Regions from separate parts of the Neobacillus sp. B24 genome, predicted to be linked through region 3. Evidence: riboswitches for the same ligand, from Rfam matches in the RefSeq annotation. Region 3 holds a riboswitch; each other region holds the start of a gene.
The links. Region 3 has a riboswitch for S-adenosylmethionine ahead of ACZ43M_RS04550 (LLM class flavin-dependent oxidoreductase). Riboswitches for the same ligand answer to the same signal wherever they lie in the genome.
Positions count from the first base shown of each region.

Region 1: it holds a riboswitch for S-adenosylmethionine, as region 3 does, so the genes downstream of both, ACZ43M_RS07240 (homoserine dehydrogenase) here and ACZ43M_RS04550 (LLM class flavin-dependent oxidoreductase) in region 3, are expected to answer to the same signal.
Region 2: it holds a riboswitch for S-adenosylmethionine, as region 3 does, so the genes downstream of both, ACZ43M_RS22995 (methionine ABC transporter ATP-binding protein) here and ACZ43M_RS04550 (LLM class flavin-dependent oxidoreductase) in region 3, are expected to answer to the same signal.
Region 4: it holds a riboswitch for S-adenosylmethionine, as region 3 does, so the genes downstream of both, metK (methionine adenosyltransferase) here and ACZ43M_RS04550 (LLM class flavin-dependent oxidoreductase) in region 3, are expected to answer to the same signal.

Region 1 covers NZ_AP035777.1:1,469,576-1,475,004, forward strand. The annotation lists gene ACZ43M_RS07225 (carbon-nitrogen hydrolase family protein) at 1-661, shown strand, start outside; gene ACZ43M_RS07230 (GNAT family N-acetyltransferase) at 673-1,335, shown strand; gene ACZ43M_RS07235 (GNAT family N-acetyltransferase) at 1,356-2,027, shown strand; SAM riboswitch class I at 2,104-2,215, shown strand; gene ACZ43M_RS07240 (homoserine dehydrogenase) at 2,282-3,484, shown strand; gene ACZ43M_RS07245 (YfhD family protein) at 3,829-4,014, opposite strand; gene ACZ43M_RS07250 (YfhE family protein) at 4,120-4,257, opposite strand; gene ACZ43M_RS07255 (TIGR01777 family oxidoreductase) at 4,353-5,252, opposite strand; gene recX (recombination regulator RecX) at 5,324-5,429, shown strand, end outside.
Region 2 covers NZ_AP035777.1:4,613,469-4,618,897, forward strand. The annotation lists gene ACZ43M_RS22985 (MetQ/NlpA family ABC transporter substrate-binding protein) at 1-470, opposite strand, end outside; gene ACZ43M_RS22990 (methionine ABC transporter permease) at 487-1,155, opposite strand; gene ACZ43M_RS22995 (methionine ABC transporter ATP-binding protein) at 1,148-2,173, opposite strand; SAM riboswitch class I at 2,295-2,406, opposite strand; gene ACZ43M_RS23000 (O-acetylhomoserine aminocarboxypropyltransferase/cysteine synthase family protein) at 2,523-3,839, opposite strand; SAM riboswitch class I at 3,905-4,009, opposite strand; gene ACZ43M_RS23005 (hypothetical protein) at 4,088-4,435, opposite strand; gene ACZ43M_RS23010 (MFS transporter) at 4,567-5,429, opposite strand, start outside.
Region 3 covers NZ_AP035777.1:941,682-947,110, reverse strand. The annotation lists gene ACZ43M_RS04560 (MATE family efflux transporter) at 1-361, opposite strand, end outside; gene ACZ43M_RS04555 (ATP-grasp domain-containing protein) at 597-1,553, opposite strand; gene ACZ43M_RS04550 (LLM class flavin-dependent oxidoreductase) at 1,572-2,621, opposite strand; SAM riboswitch class I at 2,729-2,832, opposite strand; gene ACZ43M_RS04545 (response regulator) at 3,427-4,080, opposite strand; gene ACZ43M_RS04540 (sensor histidine kinase) at 4,081-5,274, opposite strand.
Region 4 covers NZ_AP035777.1:4,394,365-4,399,793, reverse strand. The annotation lists gene ACZ43M_RS21845 (hypothetical protein) at 1-642, shown strand, start outside; gene pckA (phosphoenolpyruvate carboxykinase (ATP)) at 688-2,277, opposite strand; SAM riboswitch class I at 2,553-2,698, shown strand; gene metK (methionine adenosyltransferase) at 2,934-4,133, shown strand; gene ACZ43M_RS21830 (gamma carbonic anhydrase) at 4,177-4,692, opposite strand; gene ACZ43M_RS21825 (alpha/beta hydrolase) at 4,855-5,429, shown strand, end outside.

The sequences.
Region 1 (5,429 bases), 530 kb from region 3:
GCCAAGCTTCACCGAAAATTACAAAGAACTTTTCGCCAAATTTGCCAAACAAACAAACATGCACATCATTGCCGGAACGCATGTTATTGAAAAAGACGGCAAGCTTTATAACACTGCGCACCTGTTCTACCCGGACGGCAGAATCGGTGAGCAGGCCAAGCTCCATATTACCCCAACTGAAATTAAAGAATGGAATATGGCACCTGGTGACTCTTTTCAAATTTTTGAAACTGACAAGGGGAAAATTGCCCTGCTGACCTGCTATGATATCGAATTTCCAGAAATCGTCCGCATGGCTAAGGCAAAGGGCGCTGACGTGATTTTCTGCCCATCCTGTACAGATGACCGCCACGGCTTCCATCGTGTCCGCTACACCAGCCATGCCCGGGCGATTGAAAATCAGGTATATGTGGTTCTAACCGGAACTGTCGGTGCGCTGCCAACAGTCGACTTCATGCGTGCAAACTTCGGCCAGGCTGTCGTTATTACGCCTAACGATATCCCATTCCCGCCGCAAGGTATTCAAGTGCAAGGGGAAATCAACGACGATATGGTTGTCACCGCAGACCTCGACCTTGATCTGCTTTACGAAGTAAGAGAGCGCGGTGCAGTCACTACTTGGCGCGACCGCAGAACGGATCTATACACAGATTGGCAATAGGGGTGAGCCCAATGTACCGAAGTGAATTTTACGTGTACGACCAAGACCGGCTCCTGCCGATTTGTATCCGTAATTACACGAAGGATGATTTTGACCAACTCATTGATATCCAGGCGGAATGCTTTCCGCCCCCGTTTCCCTCTGAACTGTGGTGGAATAAAGAACAGTTGACCAGCCATGTTACCCATTTCCCGGAAGGGGCTTTATGTGTAGAAATCAACGGTGAACTCGCCGGGTCGCTTACCGGTCTCGTCGTTGAATTTGACTCGAACGACCCTAACCATAACTGGGAGAAAATCACTGACCACGGCTATATTCGCAACCACAATCCCAACGGCAACACGCTGTACATCGTCGACATCAGTGTCCGTCCCCAGTACCGCAAGCTTGGACTTGGCAAACTAATGATGCAGGCGATGTACCATGTTGTGATTGAAAAAGGCTATGATCGGCTGCTTGGCGGCGGGCGGATGCCGGGCTACCACAAGGTCGCTGAAACCATGACACCAAACGAATATTTGAATGCAATTATAACAGGCCAGCTCAAGGACCCGGTTATCAGCTTTTTGCTGCGCTGCGGACGCGTACCACTAGGTATCGCCGAAAACTATCTTGAAGATGAAGAGTCCTGTAACTACGCTGCCCTGATGGAATGGAAAAATCCGTTTAAATAAAAAAGGAGATTCACAAACCTATGGAATACAAACGCATTATCAATATCACTGACCCGAATTTCAAAAAACTGCACGACCTAATGGGACAAATTTTTCCGCCGGAAGAAGTCCTCGAGTACGATCTTTGGAAGGAGCCGCTTGAGGACCCATCGATTCGCGTGTTCGTTGCTGTCGACAACAATCAAGTGGTCGGGGCGACCGAATATCGCTATTATCCTGACTGGAACATTGCGATGACTGATTTTACCATCATCAGCAAACCGGGTCTGAGCCTAGGCCGTTTCCTTGCGCAAAATCGCTTAAAGGATCTTCAGCAGCTGGCAAAGGAAAACGGGAAAGAATTATTCGGGATGTTTGCCGAAATATATGACCCTTACCGGGTGGAACATCATGAATTTGGCGGCGTTAAGGTGATGGATCCGTATGTTCGCCGCGAAGTGTTGTCACACCTGGGCTATAAGCGCCTGGACCTAAACTACGTCCATCCGTCATGGGAAAACAACGGAGAGGCAGTCAAGGGTCTCGACCTATGCTTCATGCCGACTAAAGATGAGCTTGACCAGCTCCCGGCAGCTCTAGTTAAAGACTTCCTGACGACATATTATGCCGTGCTGTCAAACAAACCACAGGAATGGCTGGATATGGTTGAACGGATCAGCGGGCAAGAATCCATTTCATTATTGCCACTTTAACTATTGACTTTAATGGAAGATTCAGCTAATATTTCTTTTATAACTTGGAAATGAACGAAAATTTAAAAATATAAATCTCTTATCCAGAGAGGCGGAGGGACTAGGCCCGATGAAGCCCGGCAACCTTCAAGGTATTCCTTGAAAAGGTGCTAATTCCTGCAGGTTATCTTTAACCTGACAGATAAGAGGAGGACGAATCGCCCTCTTCTTATCGAAGGGGGTTTTTATTTTTTCGAAAAAAGGGAGGGAATGAAATGGCAGTGTTAAAGGTAGCTATTCTCGGTTTTGGTACCGTTGGAGAAGGGGCATATCGGACGATTTCTTCCCACGGGGAAGAACTGGCTGCTGTTTTGGGAAAAAAGGTGGAAGTGGCTGCCGTACTGATAAAAAATAAACAGAAGAAAAGGGATATTGCTCCGGAAGTGCTACTCACTACAGACTTCGAAGAAATTCTCCAATTGCCGCAGGTGGATATTGTGGTAGAAGCCATTGTTGGCAAAGAACCGACCTTTACCTATTTGAAAAAGGCAATACAACACGGCTGCCACATCATTACCGCCAACAAAGAAATGTTTGCTCATCATGGGAGTGAACTCATGGAACTGGCTGAGCAGCATAACGTTTCTGTCGGCTTTGAGGCGACAGTCGCCGGGGGTATTCCGGTCATCCAAACGTTACGGCAATTGTTAAAAATAAACCGTGTCCAACAGATTCAAGGAATCTTAAATGGGACGTCGAATTTTATCCTGACACAAATGCGGGAAAAGCAGCAGTCTTTTGCGGAAAGCTTATCGCAGGCGCAGCAAAATGGCTATGCCGAGGTAGACCCAACGAACGACGTTGAAGGCTTCGATGCCTTTTATAAAACCATGATTCTAAGCCGTATTGCTTTTGGGGAAGAGCCGGATTGGCATGGGGTAGAGCGGCAGGGGATTACCGCTATCACCAGCGAATTAATTGAAGCGGCAGGAAAGTTAGGGCTTCGTTTTAAACATGTTGCCAGCCTGACAAAGGTTGGGGAGCAAATCAAGGCTTCGGTGCAACCTGTACTTGTAGGTGATGAGCATCCTTTTTATCATGTCGAAGGGGTCGAAAATGCGGTCAATGTGTACTCCGATATTGTCGGCCGGATTACCCTGCAGGGCCCTGGCGCAGGAATGTTTCCGACCGCGAGTGCTGTCATCGAAGATCTGGTTTACGTCTGTCAAAACCCTTCCGGTAGGAAAAAGTACTCGCAAACTCCTGTTGCTGATCGTGAGCATAATGAAGGGCTAAAACAGGAATTATGGTTAGTACAGGGGCATCATGATACCCTCGCAACAGGTACAATAATAGATGAGGTCGGTAACGGAATCAGGGTCATCAAAGCAAGCAAATCTGATTTGGAACAGCTCGAGAATATTCTTTATTTTGCGATTCTTGGAGAAGTGGAACAGAAAGAAGTAGTGGTGGTGTAAGATATTTTAGGTTTACAACATATCCACATTGGTTAGTTCACAATCTAGTCAAATTTCCAACATAAATATGTTAAGAAACTGTGAAAGCAGTTGTTTAAAAGGGTAACCGGGAGTATAGTAAGGGTGTAGACAAGAATGTTTTGCCAACTTGATCTATGGGAATTACAGCAGTGCCGAGTTCTAGCCGTTGCCAAAACGGATACCTCTCTTTAGAACTCATGATTCATATGATTTCCCCCTTTTTTCATTATAAAAGAAGCAGGAATCCTGCTTCTTCTTTTTTTATGCCTTCGATGCCCGCCATTTCTTTCTGACCAACAGGCAAATAAGAGCTGTGATCAACATTAGCGGTTACGATTTTGTACGCGCTGATTGGCGGCATTTGCCCGTGCTTGTGCCTCCATATCCGCTCCGTCAGCCATTTCTTTTGAAAATTCTACATCCTGCCCGTCTGATTTCATGTTACTTGGAACCTGTGGAAGTGATGCTTTATTTCGGTCACGAGTTTTATGTCCGTGTGAACGGCCCATGAAAAAAACCCCTTTCAATGGTAGCTAGTGGAGCCGCAATCGCTACGCTCCCCTTACTAGCTTTACCAAATAAAAGAGGTCCATTAATGGAAAAAATTATGTATCTTACTGTCTGCCTTTGCGGTTCATGTAGCCGGCGGCACGGTCCGCCATTTTAAATTCATGGCCATAGGTTACTTCCTGCATGCTTGTTAAATTTGTACGTTCACGATCCTTATTGCGTTTTTTGTTTTCCGACATCATGATTCATCCCTTCCAAATTTATTTAAAGCAGGTATAAATGGTACATCATGTACACGTTTCCATTTTTGCCTTTTAAAAAAGGAATAATACCATTTTTACGAAAATATATTTTCTAAGGCGCTTTTTAAATCGGGATAGGTGAATTCGTAGCCATTCTTTAATAACTCGTTTGGCAGCACCTTCTGCCCGTCTACCACTAACGTGCTCATTTCTCCCAATAAGAACCTTAGCGCCAATTCTGGAACCGGTAGCCAATGCGGCCGCTGCAGCACCATCGCCAACGACTTACCAAACTCATTCATTGTTACCGGGGAAGGAGCGGTAAAATTCACCGGACCAAGAATATCCTCATTCTCCATCACAAACGTAATTCCCTTGACCACATCAGCAATATGAATCCACGACATCCATTGCTTTCCTGAGCCCATCGGCCCGCCGATAAAGGCTTGATAGGGAAAAAGCATTTTCGAAAGTGCGCCTCCCTTTTTGTCCAAGATGATGCCAAATCGACACAGAATCGTCCGCACTCCAAGTTCCTCGGCTTTGGATGCTTCTTGCTCCCAATCTATGACTGTTCTTGATAAAAAGTCTTCTCCTGAACCTTTGTCGGCTTCGATAAATGTTTGTTCCAAAGATGTTCCATAAAAACCAATCGCGCTGGAGTTAATCAAGGCATGAGGTTTACTCTTCAATTTTCTCATAATATTTAAAAGTTCTCTGACTGCATCAATTCTGCTGGTCAATATTCTTTTCTTTCTTTGCTCCGTCCAGCGCCCACTGTTAATCGATTCGCCCGCAAGGTTGATAAATATATCGGTTCCTTCCAATTCATCAGTCGGATTAGATTGTTCCGTAAGCCACTGAACATAGCGGAATTTTCCAGTTCCGCTCGCAGGCCTTCTGGTTAACACAATCACCTCATGCTCCTGCTGGACCAACTCCCGGACCAGCGCTTTCCCGACAAATCCCGTTCCTCCGGCAATAGCAATCCTCATGTCGCTACGCACCCCCCTTTAAAATATTGTATAATATTTGTAGAAGAATATGGCAAAGTGAAGTGAACAATATGGGCATTATTACAAAAATAACTACCCAGCAAAAAAATCAAGATCGGTTTAATGTGTTTATGGATCGCGGCAGCGGCGAAGAATATGCCTTCAGTGTCGACAGTG
Region 2 (5,429 bases), 1.7 Mb from region 3:
TCAAGTAATGATAGCAGACGGCCATGGTCAGCGACTGAGTTGCTCATAATCAGATGCGCGCCTTCTGGAAGGTCGTTAAGATCTTTGTATTTTTTTGAATAAACACCGATTGGCTCAATGTGAATTCCGCCAGCATTAACAAATCCATAGCCAAACTCTTTATTTTGTGCCTCGAGGTATGGAATGTGCTGGAAGTAGTTTGCATCCAATTCCTTTGATTGTAGAGCCTTGTTCGGTAAAACATAGTCAGTAAATGTTTTAATTTCAAGATCAATGCCTTTTCCTTTTAAAATCGGTTTTGCTTTTTCAAGAATTTCCGCGTGTGGTACAGTTGATGCTCCAACCACTAATTTTGTTGTTTCTGCTTTATCCCCGCTAGTGCCTTCAGACTTGTCTTCATCTTTAGTGCCGCAAGCAGCTAATACAAGCGCAAGTGTTAATGTTAAGAGTACGTTTAACCATTTTTTCATTTTCAAACTCTCCTTTTTATCTTTTATCTAATTTTGAAGTGATGAAATCACCAATAAACTGAATCACAAACACGATGATTAAAATAATGACTGTAGCGATGAAGGTTACATCATTCTGATTGCGTTGGAATCCATAGTTATAAGCAAGGTTTCCCAAGCCGCCGGCACCAATCGCTCCGGCCATCGCTGTATACCCAACAAGGGCAATCGCTGTAACTGTAATCCCCGAAATAAGCGCCGGCATCGATTCCGGCAGCAGCACCTTCCAAATGATGGTGCCCGTTGTGGCTCCCATTGATTTTGCTGCTTCAATGACCCCTTTATCAATTTCCCTGAGGCCAATTTCGACCATTCTCGCATAAAACGGGGCAGCACCAATTATCAGCGCAGGCAATGCGGCATCTTCACCAATCATTGTTCCGACCAAAAATGTTGTAAACGGAATTAATAACACGATTAGGATAATAAACGGGATTGAGCGAAAGATATTGACAATGCCGCTAATAACCGCATTTATCGGCTTATTTTCCCAGATGTTTCCTTTTGCTGTCAGAAACAAGATTAATCCAAGCAGCGTACCCAATATAAATGTTGCAAGAACAGATATGCCCGTCATATAAAGGGTATTTTTTGTTTCTTGCCACATAATCAGCCAATCCACATTCGGTAAATATTCCTTAATCATTTACAACCACCTCCACTCCTACCTGCTGGGAACGAATATAGGCAATGGCCTTGTTGATTTCAGCCTCGTCCCCATCGATATGAATGAACAGTGTCCCATATGAACCGCTCTGCGTTTGCGAAACTTTACCCTGCAAAATATTTATTGTTACATCGTGCTGGCGAATTAGATTCGTAATTACCGGCTGCTCTGCAGATTCGCCAATAAACGTTAATTGAGCAATTTTTCCTGAATTATAACGTTCAAGTAAGTGGTCAGCTGTTTCCTTTGTTTCCTCTGGTTCAGACACCTGCTGCACAAACCGTTTAGTAATTGGCTGCTGCGGATTTTTAAACACATCCAGTACCGAACCAAGTTCTACAATCCGGCCGCTTTCCATCACGGCAACCCGGTGGCAGATTTTCCGGATGACATGCATCTCATGGGTAATTAACACAATCGTTAAGCCCAATTTTTTATTAATATCGACTAGTAAATCGAGGATTGAATCCGTCGTTTGCGGGTCGAGAGCCGAGGTTGCCTCATCACAGAGAAGTACCTTAGGATTATTGGCAAGCGCCCTGGCAATGCCGACACGCTGTTTTTGACCTCCGCTCAATTGTGAAGGATAGGCATCTTCCCGGCCTTGGAGTCCGACAAGCTTCACCAGCTCTGCCACCCGTTTTTTTCTTTGCGGCGCGCTTACTCCCGCTATTTCCAAAGGGAAGGCAATATTTTCACTTACTGTCCTCGACCAAAGGAGGTTGAAGTGCTGAAAAATCATGCTGATTTCCTGACGGGCTTTCCGAAGCTCGCTGCCCTTTATTTTTGAAATCTCGCGACCGGCAACAGTGATACTTCCTTCGGTCGGGAGTTCCAGACCATTCAGCATCCGGATTAACGTACTCTTTCCGGCGCCGCTATACCCGATTACGCCGAAAATTTCTCCATCTTGTATTTCCAAATTGACATCATCAACTGCTTTTAGCTGGCCTTTTTTGGATTGGAAAACTTTGCGGACACTCTTAATTGAAATCATTGACTCACCTACTTTTTATCCTTGATATAGGTTTTGACTATTTTTATGAAAGGATTCTTTTTTTAGAAAAATAAAATGCCCTTCCGCACGGGCAGAAAGGCATCAGTAAATACAATCCTTTCTCCCATCTCCCAAAGCTTGACGCTTTGTGTGAATTGGCACCATTTCAGTTTCAATGAACTGACGGTTGCCGGGCTTCATCGGGCACATCCCTCCACCTCTCTTGATAAGAGCTTAAGCAATCTTATATTTAATTAAAAATATTTTCAAAAATTAATTTACGTTTGCTATCGTATCATGGATAAAAAGTCGTGTCAACGAAATAGTTTTATTATCTTACTAAACTATTTTATGCATTCGTTTTCAGTGAAGACAATCCTGTTGCCGCTTCGATTGCTTGCTCGAGATCCTCAACCAAATCCTCGACATTCTCAATGCCGATGGAAAGACGAATTAAATCTTCCGACACACCTGCTGCTTTAAGACCTTCCGTATCAAGCTGCTGGTGAGTTGTGCTTGCTGGATGAATAATTAGGCTCTTGGCATCGCCAACATTGGCCACATGTGCCCAAAGCTGGATGTTGTCGATTAATTTCGCGCCTGCTTCTTTGCCGCCCTTAATTCCGAAGACCACCATGGACCCTGCGCCTTTTGGCATATACTTTTTAGACAATTCATAATCAGGGTGTGACGGATGCCCAGGGTAAGAAACCCACTCTACCGCAGGGTGATTTAATAAGTACTGTACTACCTTTTCTGTGTTAGCGACATGCTCTTTCATGCGCACATGCAGCGTTTCAAGTCCAAGCGTAAATTGGAAAGCATTTTGTGGGCTTAATGCAGGTCCAAGGTCACGAAGGAGCTGGACACGTGCTTTAATAATATAAGCAACGGCACCTAATGCTTCTGCATAAACAAGATCATGATAGCTTGCATCTGGCGTCGTGAAACCAGGGAATTTCGGTGAATTCCAGTCAAACTTGCCGCCGTCAACTATGATGCCGCCAGTTGACGTGCCGTTACCAAGGAGCCATTTGGTCGCCGAATGGACCACAATATCAGCCCCATGCTCAATTGGCCGGCACAGGTATGGCGTAGCGAAAGTGTTATCGATGATTAACGGTACACCTGCGTCATGCGCAATCTCCGCGACTTTTTCAATATCAAGGACGCGAAGACTTGGGTTGCCGATTGTTTCCGCGAAAACCGCTTTTGTTTTTTCCGTAATGGCTGAACGGAAGTTCTCAGGATTCTCCGCATCAACGAATTTCACATTGATTCCGTATTTCGGCAGGGTTACCGCAAATAAATTATAGGTACCGCCGTAGAGGTTTCCAGCTGCAACAATTTCATCGCCTGCTTCAGCAATGTTTAAGATTGCCAGTGTGATGGCTGCCATCCCGCTTGCCACCGCAAGTGCGCCTACGCCGCCTTCCAACAGTGCCACTCTGTCTTCAAAAACAGTTGTGGTTGGATTGTGAATCCGGGTGTATATGTAGCCAGGCTCTGCTAGCGCAAACAGGTTTGCGGCATGCTCTGTGCTCTTAAATTGGTAGGCATTGTTTTGATAGATTGGCACGGCCCGTGCCCCTGTAACTGGATCTGGCGCCAAGCCGCCATGTACACTCAATGTTTCAAATCGATAGTTCTTTTGGTTTTCGGTCATCTTCCTTGCTCCTCTCTTTTTGGAAAAATAAAATCCCCACTTCATAAGAAGAGGGGATTATGCTCTTCTTATCTTTCAGAGCGAACTTGCTCTGCTGGAATTAGCACCGTATGTAAGTCACCGGTTGCCGGGCATCACAGGGCCAGTCCCTCCGCCTCTCTTGATAAGATAACTTATTTAATTGATAGAATATTTAAAAACATAATACCGCAACTTCAATTCCGAGTCAATGACTTTGAATAAAATTTTTATGATACAAGAGCGCCGTGCGGCATTGTCAAATAAAACATGGATTCAAGTAATAAGATTATTCTTAAGGGTGCTGATACCATCAGCCGACCGCTCTTTTGAAGGACTCTCAATCTTTCCCTTCCTTCTAATAGTCGTGTTATTTCCGGAGGCTGACCACTGATTTTGATGGTGGTGTGCTCCATGTCTTTTTCATTTGAGGCTGTTACCTCACCATGTTTGATTACTAGCACAATAGTTTGTTGATCTGAAATCAAGGATACCCGTAAATCAGCAGACTCTAACAACGGCTGCAACTGTCCCTGCCTTTTTACAGCCATTAGAAATGAACTTACTGCTTCCTGCATTTTCACCACTCCGAATCATTTGTCTCTACCAATACTATTCAGCAATAGCGCTTGTATTCCTTTTAGATTCGCTCGACAAATATCTGATGTGTCTGAGGAAATAATGAGATTTCCCAAGATATATGTCGGATTTATGATATTTTTGTAGAAACGGATTTATTGTTATTGGTCGAAATGCCCCTGAAGACGACCAAGAAATAGATGGAACCGATTAGATATAAAACGGCGGTTATGCTGAACACATAGGCATATCCCCAATAAGCCCCATACTGGACGACAATTCCGGTCGAGACCGGCCCCATTAGTGCCCAGCCCAAATTGAATACCATTTGGTTTATTGAGTTCGCCAGCCCCTTCATCGAGTCGTTGACCTTTGACATCATCAGCGACATTTGAATCGGATTTCCGGCGTTCATTAATGCTTGGCGAAATAAAAACCCTAGTGCCGCCAGCCATAGGTGGTTCGTATAAGCTGTTAATAGAAGAAATGGCAGCGAAGCTAATTGGAGGAACACAACAGCCCTTACTTCACCTACTTTTTTCACGACCCATGGACCAATAAACATTGCCAATGCTGTTGCCGCCTGCCCGAGCGAGATAATAAAACCAATTGAAGTTGTCGATGCGCTGAAACGATCCGAAAAATACAGATTTAAATAGGGAATCACCAGCCCTGCACCAAAACCGATCAGCATTTGGGCAATGGCAAATAAGACAATTAGTTTCATGCCGTTAGTTTTCCATATGAACGGTTTTTCCGGTGCTTTCTTTGGTTCTAGTCGTTTTTGGGTCAATGCTTGGAATTTTGTAGTAGGTATAATCGCAATCAAATAAATGACGGCACCAATAATCAGGGTCAATCTGATGCTATTGAGATCACTGACAAAAAACGAGAACACGTCAGTTAGCAAGCCGCCAAGGAGACTTCCTACTACATTGGCAGCCGTCATAAACGCAAAATGCAGACTGAATAAATTTACCCGCTGTTCCGGGG
Region 3 (5,429 bases):
TCATTTCAGGCGAGCTTCCCAACAACTTAAAAATGGCTTCTGGAAACAATAAACCAACTAATAAGACCAATGCTGCCGCCACTATACAAAGATAAAAAGCGATATAAGTGCGTTCAACCCCTTTTTTCATGGTGTTGGAGCCGTAATTTTGTGCCACCAGGTAATTGGTGGTATGCCCGATTCCTGAAAATAAGGCCCAGGCATTGTACATGATAATGTTGGAAACACCTACGATTGCAATCGCAAGAGCCCCTAATTGGCCGACTAATATGAGATTAATGGTTCCTGTCAGTGTCGATGAAGCAAATGATGCAATCGAAGGTATAGCAAGCAGTAATATCTTTTTCCATTCTTTAAACATTTAGTAATCTCCTATGGTCTCTTTTAATTTACTAATCTTATTAAGAAAAAACAAAACTCTATTTATGCCCTTACTTAGTGGAGAATCAGGATGTACATATATAATAATATATTCTAGTGAACTGACGATAGTAAGCATCTACCATTTCAAAAATAAATTTTATGCTGTAAACAAAAATAAGCCGCCGATTATGGCAGCTCAGTTTTACATTTAATCTATATTTAGTTCAACCAAATTACACCGTTGCTGTGGCTGCGTACTTTTCTTCCAATGTCTTTTTTAAAAATAAAGCAACTTCGAGCATGCCGAATTTGCCGGCTTTTGCTTCTGCATCAGAATTGTAGTTGGTATTGGTATTAATATCGTACGTATAAATATCACCGTCAGCATTTCGGATAAATTCGATTCCAGCCACTTGAACCCCATTACCAGCTAACACCTTTTTATATTTTTCTAAAATTTCGTCGTCAAACCCGTCAATGATTTGGAACTTTGGCTTCTCTTCCACTTCTTCTCCTACCGGACAGAATAAATCGCCAATTTGGCAGGCGTCCGCCGGGCAAAGCTGGAATCCTTCCGAAGTATCCACCTTGACGGCATATACAAAGTTTCCTCCGACAAACTCACAGCGGGTGATGTAGCTTTCAGGAGATACAATGTATTCCTGGATCAGTGTAATGCCATCGACCGGTTCTTCGAACGTTGGTCCTTCCACATACGCTTTTAACGCTTCGATACTTTGGAACAATTGCACACCTAAACCTTTTCCGGCACGGTTATGTTTTGTAATAAAGGGCTGTCCAGAAAAGCTTTCCGCTGCCTTTAAAATGTTTTGCTTGCCAACTGCGGCAATCGTTTTTGGCGTCTTCACACCATATTTATTTAACTCTAAGTATTGTAAAACCTTGCTCACTTCCAGCTTTAGAGCACTCGTTCCATTTAATACCGTGCGGCCATGCGCTTCTAGCCAAGCTAATACCTGTCCAGTAAATTCAGCGGCAAAACGATGATCACGTGTATGGGAAGAAGCACTCATGCGGCTATAGAAGATTCCTTCGGGAGGTTGTGCCGATAAATCTAATGTACCCTCATCTAAATGCCATTCTTCATAAGGAACACCAAGCTCCTCTAATCTCTTTGTTAAATGGACGGTCCACTCACTATTTTCATGGATGACATATACTTTGCTCATGTTTACGGCCTCCTGTTTCTAGTTGTTTATTAAACTGCGTTTTTGTTCCACTAACGGCATAACCTGCTTTGCGAAGCGCTCCATTTCCTCCAGTTGCGGGGAAAATTGTAATAACAATAAGTCTAAGCCGGTTTCTTCATATTGTAAAATTCGATTGGCTATCTGCTCCGGTGTTCCTACCAGGTTTGGCCGCAGACCGCGATTGGAAACCGAGTAATCCTGTAATTGGATCTGCTGCTCTAATTGTGATTTGGTTGTGAAGTCTTTAAAGCCGGCATACGCGCTAGACTCCTTCACCGTCGTGATTTTTTCAAGCTCAGCAAAAGCCTCTTCTTCACTTTCACGGCAAATGACATAGGCTGCCATTCCGAAAGATTTAAATGGTTCATTGTTAGTTTGTTCACGGCGTGCCTTCATTTCAGCAATTTTTTGCTCAATCTCTTCTATTGTTCCACCGTGCATCACGTAAGCGTCGCATTTTTCGGCAATCGTTTGCTTACCTTTTTCGCTTTCACCGCCTGCATAAAGAATCGGGTTCGGTCGTTGAACTGGTTTCGGAGCAAGCTTCGTGTCTTTTAAGTCGTAAAACTGGCCCGCATAATTAAAGGTTTCTTCTGTCCATAACCCTTTTAGCACATCAATAAATTCCTCGGTTCGAGCATAACGCTCATCGTGCTCGGTGAAAATGCCGCCATATTGACGCGCTTCTTCTGCCCACCAACCCGAAACAACATTAAGCGTAAAACGGCCGTTGCTGATACGGTCAATATTGGCGGCCATTTTTGCTGTCACAGCAGGATTATGAAAACCTGGGCGAATCGCGGTCATGATTTCTATTTTCTCTGTCACGGCAGCAAGTGCCGCTGCGGTGGACCAGGCTTCAAGAGAATCATGCTCCGGTCCTTTAATATCATTTAAATATAATTCAGCAATCAGTGTCGTTGAGTATCCCCAGTCTTCAGCTGACTGTATGACTTTTTTCGCATAGTCAAAGGTTGGTGGCATATTCTCGTCATCTACATTCCGCAGCCAGCCTCCAAAAATCGGTAACCAAAAACCATATTTCATCTCTGTTCTCTCCTCTGCTGTTCTCATTCTCTAGTTTTCTTATTCGCTAAGTTGGATTTATAAAAAAACAAAAAACTCTCTTCAAAGAAGAGAGCCTAATAACCCCCTTCTCATCTTTCAAGCCATACGCTTGATGGAATTGGCACAGTATTCATACGAACCTGCTGCCGAGGCTTCAAAGGGCCAGTCCCTCCACCTCTCTGGATAAGAAGAAAAATATTTTTAAATCTATTAATATAGCGATAATAATTTAAATTCAGTCAATTGTCAATCAAATATTCACCACGGGACAGTGCTCAGGGCATATTTTCACAGCAGAGATTAGGACCATCCTTCTGATATTTAAAAGAACGATTGTTAAAGTAGTTTATGATGTTTATGAAAGGAATATCCACTCAAACGCATCATGAGATTTCCTTTCATGACATTTCTGAGAGGAAAATTCACTCAAACGCGCCATGAGACTTCCTTTCATGACATTTCTGAGAGGAAAATTCACTCAGGCTCGTCATGAGATTTCCTTTCATGACATTTCTGAGAGGATAATCCAATCAAACGCGTCATGAAACTTCCTTTCATGACGTTTCTGAGAGGATAATCCAATCAAATGAGTCATGAAACATCCTTTCATGACATTTCTGAGAGGACAATCCAATCAAATGAGTCATGAAACATCCTTCCATGACGTTTCTAAGAGGAAAATTCACTCAAACGCGTCATGAAACCTCCTACCATGACGTTTCTAAGAGGATAATCCACTCAAACGCGTCATCAGACATTGGTCTTTTAGTTAATTGATAACGTTTTACCTCGTTAACCCTTCCTGCTTTGCCTTGAAGGCGGCTTGAAACCTATCTTTTACATCTAGTTTGTGGTAGATGCTGGAGATATAGTTCTTGACTGTTCCCTCGGATAGAAATAGTTTTTCTGCGATGTGTTTATTGCTTAGTCCTACTGCAATGCATTGCAGCACTTCTTCTTCACGTTCTGTTAAGTCGTAGTTATTCTTGTTTTCCTGCTGGGTTGATGTTTCATGACTGTTTATTTGCTGAACTAGCAGCTTGGCCAAATCCTGCGGGAGCAGGGTCCCGCCTTTATGAATCAGTTTAATGCCTGCGAGCAAGTCTTTTGGATGAATGGCTTTCAGCAAGTAGCCTTCTGCCCCAATGGCTAACGCGTCAATCACGTAATTAATTTCTTGGAAGGTGGTTAAGATAATCACCTTGATGTCCGGCCAGCGTTGTTTGATCATTTTTGTTGCAGAAATTCCATCCATTTCCGGCATGTTAATATCCATCAAGATCGTGTCCGGTTGATGCTGCTGGCATAACGCAACGGCTTCAGCCCCATTTTCCGCCAAACCAACTACTTCAATTTCATCATCCATATCTAACACGATGGACAAGCTCTCCCGAATCAACTCTTGATCATCCGCTATGACTAATTTAATGCCGCTCATTTAGGCCACCCCTTTTATCGGTACAGTAATCGTCAGCTTTACCCCATGGTGTGTTCCACTTGTAATATCAAGATTCCCATGCAATTCCCCAATCCGTTCCTTCATCGCGGTGAGACCAAAACCAGGCTGCAAAGCATCAATGGGGCTTCCGTTATTTTCAATAGATAACACAATCTCATAGTCCGTAAATAAGTAATCAACCAAAATTTCTGAAGCACCGCCATGTCGTTTCGCATTTGTCAACGCCTCTTGAAGACAGCGAATGAATGCGAGTTTAATATTCTTAGAAATGGGGATTTCTCTCCCTTGCCTATTAAACTGAACATCGGTATCGGTATTTTCTTTAAAACTATCAACGATTTTATGTAAAAGCTCCGACAATGGCTGTTCATTTTCTGACGGGGCTATTTGGTGGATATGTCTTCGAATGTCCTCCAAGCCTTTACGAGAAACATTAGCAAGGGCTTCAACCTTTTGTTTCGCTCGATCAACATCCTTTTCCAGCAAATAAGAAACGGCGTCAAGCCCCATGGTTACAGAAGTAAAGTGATGGCCAATCGTATCATGCAGTTCTTTTGCAAGCCGGTTCCGTTCTTGGAGCAGCGTTACCTTCTCGATCTGCTCCGCATATTGCTGAAGCACCCGATACTGCTCTTGAATTAACTGATATTGTTTATTATTTTCTTCGATGATTCGTTTTGTCTTCTGCTGCGAATGAATGACATAGTTAAAGCAGGCGCCAAAGCCTAGGAAGATGAAGATATCGATGTACTGAAGAAAATAAGTGACGGTGTCCATAGTCCACAGAGTAGGGAGCGGGTACAAAATTAAAAACACTGGCAAGGTCCATCTGGCCGACTTCTTTGTCGCAAGGTAACCAACCATCAAGATGGACATGAGGATCATGGCGGGACCAAGGTTAAAGTGTTCAAATATATTAAAATAGACGGAAGCTCCGCCTCCTATGATGAGCTCGGCAATCGGATAAAGAACCGGGTTTTTATACCCAGGTCTCCAAAAAATGAGGGGGACTAAATAATAAACGGTTAATATACCGACAAAGGATACATACGTAAGTACACTCTCACCTTTCACATCGATAAATAGGGTAAGGACACCAGCAAGGTACCAGCACAATCTCAAGAAAAAAATAAACCAGTCTACTCCAACCCACTCAAATGCGGCTTTCTTCATTCCAGCTTCGCGCCTCCACCCTGCTACTTTTTTCCTATCCTTACCTATCTTACAAGAATTTGGTTAATTCTAACAGTCTTATAAATAAAAAATTCAGATGGCATAATGAGGTCTTTTTCATTTCATGACTAACTTCACTACGGTCATATGACTTT
Region 4 (5,429 bases), 2.0 Mb from region 3:
AATTATGGAATTCCTGACAAGGTTAGTTTGCTTGCACCAGAGGAATGGATAGCTAATGATAAACGTTCTGTTGCGAAAATGATGATTTTTCTGTGGGGCGATTATAAGGATTTTGCCAATAACCCCTTAACTGTAGAAGCCGTCCATGTTCAAACAGGGGTTAAAGAGCAGCTTACCGAAGCCGTTGTTTCAGGGGGATTGTATGGCTCTGATGCCCATGCGTTGACATCCTTTAAACCTTTCAGTACCCCTGGCGTTTGGAACCTCCAGTTCTCAGTTGGAGGTAAAAACGTTGGCGAATTCTCCATCTATGTTAAAGAACCCTATATTTCGTTTGGTAAATCAACGTTATTAGTCTCGTCTGAGGACCTATATGCCGGTTTCTATGAGCATGAAATTATCGAAGTTGAAGGAGAAAATCTTCCGGAAGAAATAGAATTAAAGATATTTACCATAGAAGGGGAAACAGCGTTGACCACTACGTTTCCATTTAAAAAGGTAGCAGATTATACAACAACAGACGGGAAGAAGATTTCTCAGTACGGCGGAGGTTTCACGCTTGAAAGAAGTGGAAACTATCAATTTAGTGTGCTGCAGGAATCACAGGCTGTAGAAGTAAGGAAACCAAGTAAGACAAAATAAATAATGAAAAAAGCGATTCGACGTTGAATCGCTTTTTTCAATAAATTAGGCAATTGGGCCGCCTTTAGCTGTAATTTCTGGTGCAACATTTGTAAACTTCTTAAAGTTTTCGCGGAATTTCCCGGCTAGTTCTTTTGCCTTCTTGTCATAGGCATCAGCATCTGACCATGTCTTCACTGGCTGCAGCACTTCATCCGGAACCCCGGCTATATGGAGCGGGATATTTAAACCGAAGATTTCGTCCTTGACGGTTTCAACATGATTTAGTTCTCCTTCGAGAGCCGCTTGGACCATTGCTCTTGTATAGGAAAGCTTCATCCTGTTGCCGACACCATACTCGCCCCCAGTCCAGCCTGTATTCACTAGGAACACATTAACGTTGTGCTCAAGAATCTTTTCACCAAGCATATTGGCATATCGAGTTGCCGGCAGCGGCAGGAATGGTGCACCAAAGCAGGTCGAGAAGGTAGCCTGTGGTGAAGTCACACCACGCTCAGTTCCAGCAAGCTTGGAAGTGTAACCGCTTAAAAAGTGGTACATTGCCTGCTCTTTTGTTAATTTTGCAATGGGAGGAAGTACACCGAAAGCATCAGCAGTCAGGAACACAATTGTGGTCGGATGTCCGGCAATACTAGGTACAATGATATTATCAATGGCTTCAATCGGATAGGCAGCACGCGTATTTTCTGTCAAAGTACCGTCATCATAATCCGGAATTCGTGACTCTTTATTGATGACAACGTTTTCAAGTACAGTTCCAAAGCGAATGGCATCAAAAATTTGCGGTTCCTTTTCACGGGTAAGGCCGATACATTTTGCATAGCAGCCACCCTCTATATTAAACACACCATTGGATGACCAACCGTGTTCATCATCGCCGATCAGTTTGCGATTAGGGTCGGCTGAAAGGGTAGTTTTTCCTGTTCCGGAAAGACCAAAGAAAAGGGCAACATCACCTTCTATACCTACGTTCGCCGAGCAATGCATGGAGAAAATGTTATTCTCCGGGAGTAAATAATTCATTACAGAGAAAATGGATTTTTTCATTTCGCCGGCATACTCTGTCCCGCCAATTAGTACGACACGATGTTCAAAGGATATAATAATGAAGGTTTCTGAATTTGTTCCATCCACAGCAGGGTCCGCCTTGAAATTTGGTGCGGAAATGACCGTAAATTGTGAGTCGTGGGTCAAAAGGTCGTCTTCGGTTGGGCGAATAAACAATTGCTGTGCAAATAAATTATGCCAAGCGAATTCGTTGATAACCTGAATCGGCAGGCGTGACTTTTTATCGGCTCCAGCAAAACCCTTAAATACAAAGATCTCATCTTGCTGCTTTAAGTAGTCCAAAACCTTATTATACAAGTTTGTAAAAACCTGTTCAGAAATTGGCTGATTGAGTGACGCGCCCCAGGCAATTTTGTCTTTTGTGGTCGATTCGGATACTATAAATTTATCTTGTGGGGAACGTCCTGTATATTTTCCTGTTGAAACGGTAACAGCACCTGTGGCAGTTAAGGATCCTTCATTTCTGCTTAAGATTTTTTCTACCAGCTGCGGCACAGATAGTTGAACCTGGGCATTGCATTCATTCAGGAACAGTTTTAATTCATTTGGAGTATGAACAGAATTCATTTAAGAAACCTACCTTTTAAAGATTTTTATACTCTAAATATTCTTATCCAATAGTATAACACATTTAATTGATTAGTCTATACTAATCAATTAAATTAAGTTGTATTTTATACAATATTCTATATTTAGTAAAAAGTCATGAAAATGGGTCGTGTTTTACGTAAATTGGTTTAAGATTTTGCATGTACCAAAGTTTGATTTTAACCAAAAGTTGCTAAAAAATCCATTGACATGCTTTGTTTGTGTAGGTTATGATTTAACCTTGAACGGATACTCTCTTATCCCGAGCTGGTGGAGGGACAGGCCCTGTGAAACCCAGCAACCTGCAACTAAGAAAATACCGATATGCCACGAGTGTACGGTCGTTTTCTGGGCAAAGGTGCTAAACCTGATGCAAGGCATATGCCTTGAACGATAAGAGTGAAAGGCACGCGCAAAACATTGCACTCAACCTTTCCTCTAATGGGAAGGTTTTTTCTTTTTTCTGCGTCTACATAATAGTTTTTATACAACGTGAGAACGCCTTCGGGTTTTTTATTTTTAATAAAATTCCTGTAATTATTTCATACTATAAAGGGAATGAGTTCCGTATCAAACTCTGAGGTTCGCAAGCTTTACTATTGCCTCATTTATTTCATAGTATAGGAGGAATTCAGATGTCAACAAAGCGTCGTTTGTTTACTTCTGAATCAGTAACTGAAGGTCATCCCGACAAGATTTGTGACCAGATTTCTGATTCCATTTTAGATGCCATTTTAGCCAAGGATCCGAATGCCCGTGTTGCTGCGGAAACTTCCGTAACAACAGGATTGGTGCTTGTTGCTGGTGAAATCACCACTTCCACCTACGTGGACATTCCAAAGATTGTTCGTGAAACCATTAAAGGAATTGGCTATAATCGTGCAAAATACGGATTTGATTCCGAGACTTGCGCCGTTTTAACTTCCATTGATGAGCAATCCCCTGATATTGCCATGGGAGTCAACCAAGCGCTTGAAGCACGCGAAGGCCAAATGTCTGACGACGAAATTGAAGCAATCGGTGCTGGGGACCAAGGTTTAATGTTTGGATTTGCCTGTAATGAAACGAAGGAACTTATGCCACTGCCAATTTCTTTAGCACATAAGCTTGCCCGCAAGTTGACAGAAGTTCGTAAGGAGGATATTCTTCCATATCTTCGACCAGACGGCAAAACTCAAGTAACGGTAGAATATGATGAAAATAATCAACCTGTACGGATCGATACGATTGTTATCTCTACGCAGCACCATCCCGAAATCTCGCTAGAGCAGATCCAGCGAAATGTAAAAGAATATGTTATTAATCCGGTTGTTCCCAAGGAATTAATCGATGAAAATACTAAATATTTTATTAACCCTACCGGTCGTTTTGTAATCGGCGGCCCACAAGGGGATGCGGGATTAACAGGCCGTAAAATTATTGTTGATACTTACGGTGGATACGCCCGTCATGGCGGCGGAGCATTTTCCGGTAAAGACCCAACAAAAGTTGACCGTTCGGCTGCCTATGCTGCACGCTATGTGGCAAAAAATATTGTTGCCGCAGGTCTTGCAGACAAATGTGAGGTACAGCTTGCCTACGCCATAGGTGTCGCTAGACCGGTATCCATCTCGGTTGATACTTTCGGAACCGGCAAAGTGAGCGAAGATATTTTAGTTGACCTTGTCAGCAAAAACTTTGACCTGCGCCCTGCAGGAATTATTAAAATGTTGGATTTACGGCGTCCTATCTACAAGCAAACAGCGGCATATGGACATTTTGGCCGTACTGATGTTGATGTTCCGTGGGAACGGACCGATAAAGCTGAAGCACTTCGTCAACAGGCGGAGGGCTGATTAGAAAACGGGAATTACACATAACGTGTGATTCCCGTTTTTCTTATCTTTTTTGCAGTGATTTATAATACTGAGCCTTTTCTGCATATTCTCTTATAATTCGGTCCATGTCCTTGATATCTTCCTCATTTAATTCCCTGATTACTTTGGCAGGTTTGCCAAACGCCAATGTGTTCGGAGGTATTTTTTTACCTTGGGGCACTAAACTGCCAGCGCCGATGAATGCCCCTTCGCCAATTTCTGCCTGGTCGAGGATAATCGAGCCCATTCCAATTAACGCTTTTTTTCGAATGATACAGCTATGTAAAATGACCTGATGTCCGACTGTGACTTCATCCTCTAAAATTAGCGGGTTGTTGGGGCTTTGATGTAATATGGAATTATCTTGGATATTGACACGGTTGCCAATTTTCGTCGGCGCAACATCACCGCGAATCACCGTGTTAAACCAGACGCTTGACTCCCCGCCAATTTCAACATCGCCGGTAATAGTTGTATAATCTGCAATAAATGCGGTATCAGCGATTTTAGGATATTTATCTTTAAATGGATAAATCATTAGTCTCTCTCCTTTGGGATGATGCTTCTATTTTAACGAATAAATGAAGCACTTTTCAAAAATTATACTATTATACAGTGTGTTTAACGTAACCCATAAATATCATTGACCCTTGGTTATATGGTAAAATACTTAAAATGAGAAGTTTCAGGGGGAGCAATTATGTGGAAGTGGGAAGCAGAAGGATCCGCAAAGGCTGTTATCGTGATTGTCCACGGCGCTATGGAACACCATCGACGTTATGGCTGGCTGATTGAAATGTGGCGTTCATCCGGCTTTCACGTCATCATGTCCGACCTTCCGGGACAGGGGATGACGACAAGGGCAAACCGCGGTCATATAGAATACTTTGATGAATACATAATAGAAGTAAAGGATTGGATTCAAACAGCCTATCGCTATGATTTGCCGGTTTTCTTAGTTGGCCATAGTATGGGGGGATTAATTGCGATCCGTTTATTGCAGGAGGAAAGGCTAAACCTTGCCGGAGTGATTCTCTCCTCTCCGTGTCTGGGCCTTTTACAGAAACCGTCTAAATTTATGAACTTCCTATCGTATGGATTAAATGTGGTGTTTCCATCATTTCGGCTCAATTCCGGCCTGACTGTACAAATGGCGACAAGGAATGAAGATGTCAGGGAAGCAGATTCAAATGATACACTTTATGTGACAAAGGTATCAGTTAGGTGGTATCGTGAATTGGCAGAGGCCATTAAGCAAGCTTTCGTCAATATTCC